Linked DNA regions of Nonomuraea africana. The protein of the gene in region 1 interacts with the protein of each later gene in a pairwise test. Links are inferred from orthologs where the notes say so. Each region holds a gene or a part of one and is shown on either strand. Other genes may lie near its edges.

What was found.
Region 2: the proteins of def (region 1) and H4W81_RS35005 interact in binary tests that used the Escherichia coli proteins (3 or more experiments, as listed by UniProt). The link is inferred for Nonomuraea africana from one-to-one orthologs.

The regions. Positions count from the first base shown.
Region 1 is NZ_JADBEF010000001.1:639,716-642,987, forward strand. The notes cover bases 312-3,272. They hold def (peptide deformylase), read right to left. Parts: upstream 2,056-3,272; coding sequence 1,567-2,055; downstream 312-1,566. Other genes in these bases: H4W81_RS02900 (aldehyde dehydrogenase family protein), read left to right, coding at 312-1,496; H4W81_RS02910 (ribose-5-phosphate isomerase), read left to right, coding at 2,156-2,623; H4W81_RS02915 (hypothetical protein), read right to left, coding at 2,751-2,996; H4W81_RS02920 (GNAT family N-acetyltransferase), read right to left, coding at 3,250-3,272. In the rest of the region: more of H4W81_RS02900, read left to right, coding at 93-311. UniProt on the Escherichia coli protein: Removes the formyl group from the N-terminal Met of newly synthesized proteins. Requires at least a dipeptide for an efficient rate of reaction. N-terminal L-methionine is a prerequisite for activity but the enzyme has broad specificity at other positions.
Region 2 is NZ_JADBEF010000001.1:7,366,212-7,369,521, reverse strand. Bases 170-3,168 are described here. They hold H4W81_RS35005 (aspartate-semialdehyde dehydrogenase), read left to right. Parts: upstream 170-1,139; coding sequence 1,140-2,198; downstream 2,199-3,168. Other genes in these bases: H4W81_RS47910 (hypothetical protein), read right to left, coding at 2,624-3,168; H4W81_RS35010 (aspartate kinase), read left to right, coding at 170-1,143. Also shown: more of H4W81_RS35010, read left to right, coding at 1-169; more of H4W81_RS47910, read right to left, coding at 3,169-3,310.

The DNA.
Region 1 (3,272 bases):
AGGAGGCGACAGAGTTGCGGTGGTACGGCAGGCACCCCGCGTGACGCGCCGGCCACTCGCTTTGTGACCTTCGACGCGCAAGGATGGGGACCATGCGTCATCTCTATATCAACGGGGCGTGGACCGCCTCGGTCTCGGGCGAGGGCATCGACGTCGTCAACCCGGCCACCGAGGAGACGATCGACAGAGTTCCCGCGGGCGCCCCTGATGACGCGGAGGCGGCGGTGCTCTTCGCCCGCGCGGCCTTCCCCTCTTGGTCCGCCATGGCCCCCGCCGAGCGCGGCAAACTGCTGGCCGCCGCCGCCGACCTGCTGAAGGAGCGGGCCGAGAGCGTCGCGAGGACGATCGCCACCGACATGGGCGCGCCGTACGGCTTCGCGCTCAAGGTGCAGACGCTCATGCCCGCCGGCGTCCTCGCCTCCTACGCGCAGCTGGCCGAGTCGCACCCGCGAGAGTCCAGGATCGGCAACTCCCTCGTGGTGAAGGAGCCCGTGGGCGTGGTCGCCGCGATCACCCCGTGGAACTACCCCCTGCACCAGATCATCTGCAAGGTCGCGCCCGCGCTGGCCGCGGGATGCACGGTGGTGCTCAAGCCGAGCGAGGTGGCGCCGCTGGCCGCCTACGCGCTCGCCGAGATCTTCCACGACGTCGGCCTGCCGCGCGGTGTGTTCAACCTGATCAGCGGCAGGGGGCCGGTGGTCGGCGAGGCGCTGGCCACCCACCCCGAGGTCGACATGGTCTCCTTCACGGGCTCGACCAGGGCGGGCAGGCGCGTGGCGGCGCTGGCCGCCGAGAGCGTCAAGCGGGTGGCGCTCGAGCTGGGCGGCAAGTCGGCCAACCTCATCCTGCCCGACGCCGATCTCACGAGCGCGGTGAAGGCGGGCGTCGCCAACGCCTTCGTCAACTCCGGCCAGACCTGCTCGGCCTGGTCGCGGATGATCGTCCACCGCGACCAGTACGACACGGCGGTGGGCCTCGCGGTCGAGGCGGCCCGCAAGTACACCATCGGCGACCCCTTCGACGAGGCGACCAGGCTGGGCCCGCTCGTCTCCGCCGCGCAGCGCGACCGGGTGGTCCGCTACATCAACACCGGCCAGGAGGAGGGCGCGCGCCTCATCATCGGCGGCACCGAGCCGCCGATCGAGCGCGGCTACTTCATCGAGCCCACGATCTTCGCGGGCGTGGAGCCCGGGATGACGATCGAGCAGGAGGAGATCTTCGGCCCCGTCCTGTCGATCATCCCCTACACCAGCGAGGACCAGGCGGTGCAGATCGCCGACGGCACCCGCTACGGCCTGGCGGGCGCGGTGTGGGCGGGCACGCAGGAACGGGCGGTCGCGGTGGCGAGACGCCTGCGGACCGGACAGGTCTCGATCAACGGAGGCCCGTTCAACCCGCAGGCGCCCTTCGGCGGCTACAAGCACTCGGGCATCGGCAGAGAGCTGGGCGAGCACGGCCTCGAGGAGTACTTCGAGATCAAGTCGCTCCAGCTCTGACCGCTAGAGGATCAGCCCGCCCGTGGCGCGGCCGTTCAGAACTCCCATGCGGCCAACCTGGGCGACCGGTTCAGGGCGTGCGCTGGAGAATGCGGCGAGCCTCGTTCTTCGGCAGGTGGTCGACGTAGAGCGTGCCGTCGAGGTGGTCGGTCTCGTGCTGGAAGCAGCGCGCCAGCAGTCCGCGGGCCCTGAGCTTGACCTTCCTGCCGAGCCTGTCCATCCCCTCGATGCACACGCCCGCCGCCCTCGGGGTGGACGCGTAGAGCGGCTTGCCCGTGTCGCGTCCCGGGACCGAGAGGCAGCCCTCCTCGTCGAGCACCACCTCGGGGTCGTCGACGGTGAGCACCGGGTTGATCAGGTGGCCCTTGCGCCCGCTGCAGTCGTAGACGAACAGCCGGCGCGACACGCCGATCTGCGGTCCGGCCAGGCCGACGCCGTCGGCGGCGTACATCGCGTCGAACATCTCGTCGATCAGCTTGCGCAGCTCGCGGTCGAAGTCGACGACAGGCTCGGCTGGGGTGCGCAGCACCGGGTCGCCGATGTAGCGGATCTCGCGCATGGGGCCGTCTACTCCTGTAAGGACTGAGGTTGGCCGGAGCCACTTACCCTACCGTGGGACCACAGTCGAGCGCGCCCCAGGGACCTGAGAGACTGGACGCGTGCGTGTCTACATCGGTGCCGACCATGCCGGCTATGAGCTGAAGAACCACCTTGCCACCTGGTTGAAGGACCACGGCCATGAGGTGACCGACTGCGGTCCGTTCGTCTACGACGCCGAGGACGACTACCCCGCCTTCGTGCTGCGCGCGGCGGAGGGGGTCGCGGGCGACCCCGGCAGCCTCGGCATCGTGATCGGCGGCTCGGGCAACGGCGAGCAGATCGCCGCCAACAAGGTGCGCGGCATCCGCGCGGCCCTGGCGTGGAGCGAGGAGACGGCGCAGCTGGCGCGCGAGCACAACAACGCCAACATCGTCAGCGTGGGCGCACGCATGCACACCCAGGAGGAGGCGACCAGGTTCGTCGAGGTCTTCCTCGGCACCGCCTTCTCGGGCGCGGCACGCCACAGCCGCCGCATCGCGCAGCTGTCCTCCTACGAGACCATCGGCCAGCTGCCCGCCCTGCCGTAACCCCGCCCTGCCGTAACCCCGCCCCGTAAGCCCGCCTGTCCGGCCGCCCTGCCGGCTGGCCTGACGGCTGTCCTGTCACTCGCCGCGCGATGGCCGTCCGGCCCCGCGGCGGGTCACGGCTTGTGGGTCATGGCTTGCGGCGGGTATCGCGGCGCGAACCCTCCACCCGCGGGCGGCCCTCCCTGCGTGAACCCTCATCGCGCGGACGGCCGTCCCTGCGCGGACTCTCGTCCCGCGACCTGGCCTCGCGGCGCGGCGTCTCGTCGCGCAGCGGTCGCCGGTCGGCGGCCTCCTGCTGCTCCTGCGACGGTTTCGACACGTCTCTCGCCCGCATCGCGGTGATCGCCGTGATCTGCAAGCTCTGGAGCGCCATGACCTCGACTGTACGCCGTGACGGCGGGGAGCGAAGTCCTGCTGGGCGGCGCGCCCGCGGTGGAGGGGACCATGTGACCGCGGAGGCGCCGGACCGGCTTGCCGTACGGGAACCTGGTGTACGGGAACCAGGCGCACCAGAAAACAGATGTACCGGAACCAGATGTACCGGAACCAGATGTACCGGAACCAGATGCACCGGAAACAGATGCACCGGAAACAGCCGCACCGGAGACAGGTACACCGGAGACAGGTCAGAAGACGTTGCCGGCCCACG
Region 2 (3,310 bases), 6.7 Mb from region 1 along the record:
GACACGACGGACGAACTGCTCGACCTGGCCGAGCAGGTGTCACCGCTGCCCCCTGGGCGCGAACTCGACATGCTGCTGACCGCGGGTGAGCGCATCTCGATGGCCCTGCTGGCGATGGCGATCGCCAACCTGGGCCACGAGGCGCGCTCGTTCACCGGCTCGCAGGCCGGCGTGATCACCGACTCCACGCACGGCAAGGCGCGCATCATCGACGTGACGCCGAGCCGTATCCGTGAGGCGCTCGACGAAGGCCAGATCGCCATCGTGGCCGGCTTCCAGGGCGTCTCGCAGGACACCAAGGACATCACCACGCTGGGCCGTGGTGGTTCCGACACCACCGCGGTGGCGCTGGCGGCGGCTCTGGAGGCCGACGTCTGCGAGATCTACACCGATGTCGACGGCATCTTCACCGCCGACCCCCGCATCGTGCCCCAGGCGCAGCAGATCCCCAGGATCTCCTACGAGGAGATGATGGAGATGGCCGCCTGCGGGGCGAAAATCCTGCACCTGCGCTGCGTCGAGTACGCTCGCAGGTTCAACCTGCCGATCCACGTGCGCAGCTCTTTCAGCACCAAGGAAGGCACGTGGGTCGTGGCCGACCCTTACACCGAAGGAACCGAGATGGAGCAGCCGATCATCTCCGGCGTCGCGCACGACCGGAGCGAGGCCAAGATCACCGTTGTCGGTGTTCCCGACAAGGTCGGAGAGGCTGCCGCGATCTTCAAAACGCTGTCCGAAGCCGAGATCAACATCGACATGATCGTGCAGAACGTCTCGGCGGCGGCGACGGGTCGTACCGACATCTCCTTCACGCTTCCCTCGACGGACAGCTCCACGGCGCTGGCCGCGCTGAAGCGCATCCAGGACCAGGTCGGGTTCGAGTCGCTGCAGTACGACGACCAGATCGGCAAGGTGTCGCTGGTGGGCGCGGGCATGCGCTCGCACCCCGGCGTCACCGCGACGTTCTTCGCCGCCCTCGCCGACGCGGGCGTCAACATCGAGATGATCTCCACCTCGGAGATCCGCATCTCGGTGATCGTGGGTCAGGACGGCGTCGACGCGGCCGTGGCCGCGGCGCACCGCGCGTTCGACCTCGACTCGGACCAGGTGGAAGCAGTGGTGTACGGAGGTAGCGGACGATGAGCAAGCCCACTCTCGCGCTGATCGGCGCGACCGGAGCGGTCGGCACCGTGATGCGCGAGCTGGTCTCGACCCGTGACGACGTCTGGGGCGAGATCCGTCTGGTCGCCTCGGCCCGCAGCGCGGGCAAGGTCCTCCAGGTCCGCGGCGAGGACGTCGTGGTCCAGGCGCTGGCCCCCGAGGTGTTCGACGGCGTCGACGTCGCCATCTTCGACGTCCCCGACGAGGTGTCGGCCGAGTGGGTGCCGGTGGCCGCCGCCCGCGGCGCCATCGCCATCGACAAGTCGGGCACGTTCCGGATGGAGCCCGACGTCCCGCTGGTCGTCCCCGAGGTGAACCCGCTCGACGCCCGTAACCGGCCGCGCAACATCATCTCGACGCCCAACTGCACCACGCTGTCGATGATGGCCGCGATCGGCGCGCTGCACGCGGAGTACACGCTCAAGGAGCTCGTCGTCGCCTCCTACCAGGCGGTGTCGGGCGCGGGCGTGGCGGGCCCCGCCCGGCTCTACGACGAGATCGAGGCGCTGGCGGGCGACCGCACGGTCGGCCAGAGCGCCGGTGACGTGCGCAAGGCGCTGGCCAACAAGCTCGAGGCCGACTCGCCGTTCCCCGCGCCCATCGCGTTCAACGTGGTGCCGTGGGCGGGCTCGTACAAGGAGGGCGGCTGGGCCTCCGAGGAGCTGAAGCTGCGCAACGAGTCACGCAAGATCCTCGGCATCCCCGACCTCAAGGTCTCGGCCACCTGCGTGCGGGTGCCGGTCGTCACCACGCACTCGCTGGCCGTCCACGCCAGGTTCGAGCGCGAGATCACGGTGGCCGACGCGCACCGCATCCTGGAGGCCGCGCCGACCGTGGTCCTCATGGACGACCCGGCCAACGGCGTGTGGCCGACGCCGGTCGACGTGGTGGGCACCGACCCGACCTACATCGGGCGCATCCGCCAGGCGGTCGACTTCCCGAACACGCTCGACATGTTCGTGTGCGGCGACAACCTGCGTAAGGGCGCGGCCCTCAACGCGGCGGAGATCGCCGAACTGGTGGCCGCCGAGTTCTGACCCGCCCGTAGTCCGAGCCGCCCTGGAACGGCCTTCCTGGGCGCTCTCAGCCCCCACCCGGCCCCCGGTCCGCACGACCGGGGGTCAGGTGTTGTCGGGTGCTTTCTGTTGTGCGGTGCTCTGTTGTGCGATGAGCCTCCCCGCCTTCTCTCCTTTACGGCAAGCCATCCCCACCGCCTCCGCGGTCACCGGCTGCCGTCCGTCCAAGGGACGCTCCTCGGGCGCACGTGCCCGGGCGCCGTTACGGACCGCCTGCCTCCCCAGGCCCGTTGAGACCGCCTTGCCAGGCCCGTTCTTACGGGTGTCCCGGGCGCCGTTGCGGTGCTCAGCCGGAGTCCTGCTGGGCGGCGCGCCTTCGACGGACGGCACCCCGCTGGGACGGAGGCGCTCGACGTGGCTGTGCCGTACAGAAGAACAAAGAAAGATCAGCGGAACAGAATGTCCCAGTGGTCGGATTCGCTGGCGAAGATGTCGCCGCTGGCGGAGCGGTAGAGGGCCGAGCCGTCGCTCCGGACGCCCGCCCTCGGGTACTTCTTGGTGATGTGGCGGTCGACGCACTTGTTGTGGCGGATGTCGATCTTGTAGCCCGCCGCGTGGCTGAAGGCGCCCGGCGCGTGGCCCGCCTCCGTGCCCCCGGTGACGACCACCGGGCAGCCGCTCTCCCGCTTCAGGTCGATCACCCCGACGAGCGTCTCCGACCTGATGGCCTGCATCGACGTGCAGACACTGTTGTGCCGGTCGGCGCAGTGGCCGCTGGACTTCCAGGTCAGCCCCGCGAGCGCGAGCTGGTCGGTGGCGAAGGCGTGCGAGACGCGCACCGCGTGGCGGGGCATGGCCCTGGACAGGAGCGCCTCGGACGCGCGCGCCCGGGACTGACGCGTCTCGAACCGGCGAGTCTGGGACGGACGCGTCCCGTGCCAGTGGTCCTGGGCCTGACGTGTCAGGTGCCAGTGGTTCTGGGCCGGACGTGTCCCGTGCCAGTGGGCGTGGGACTGACGCGTCCCGGACCAGTGCGTCTGAGACTGGCGCGCCTCGGGCCATTGGGCCTGGGACGGGCGGGTCTCAGGCCTGTGAGCCTGGGACGGGCGGGCCTCGGAGCGGCGGGTCTCGAA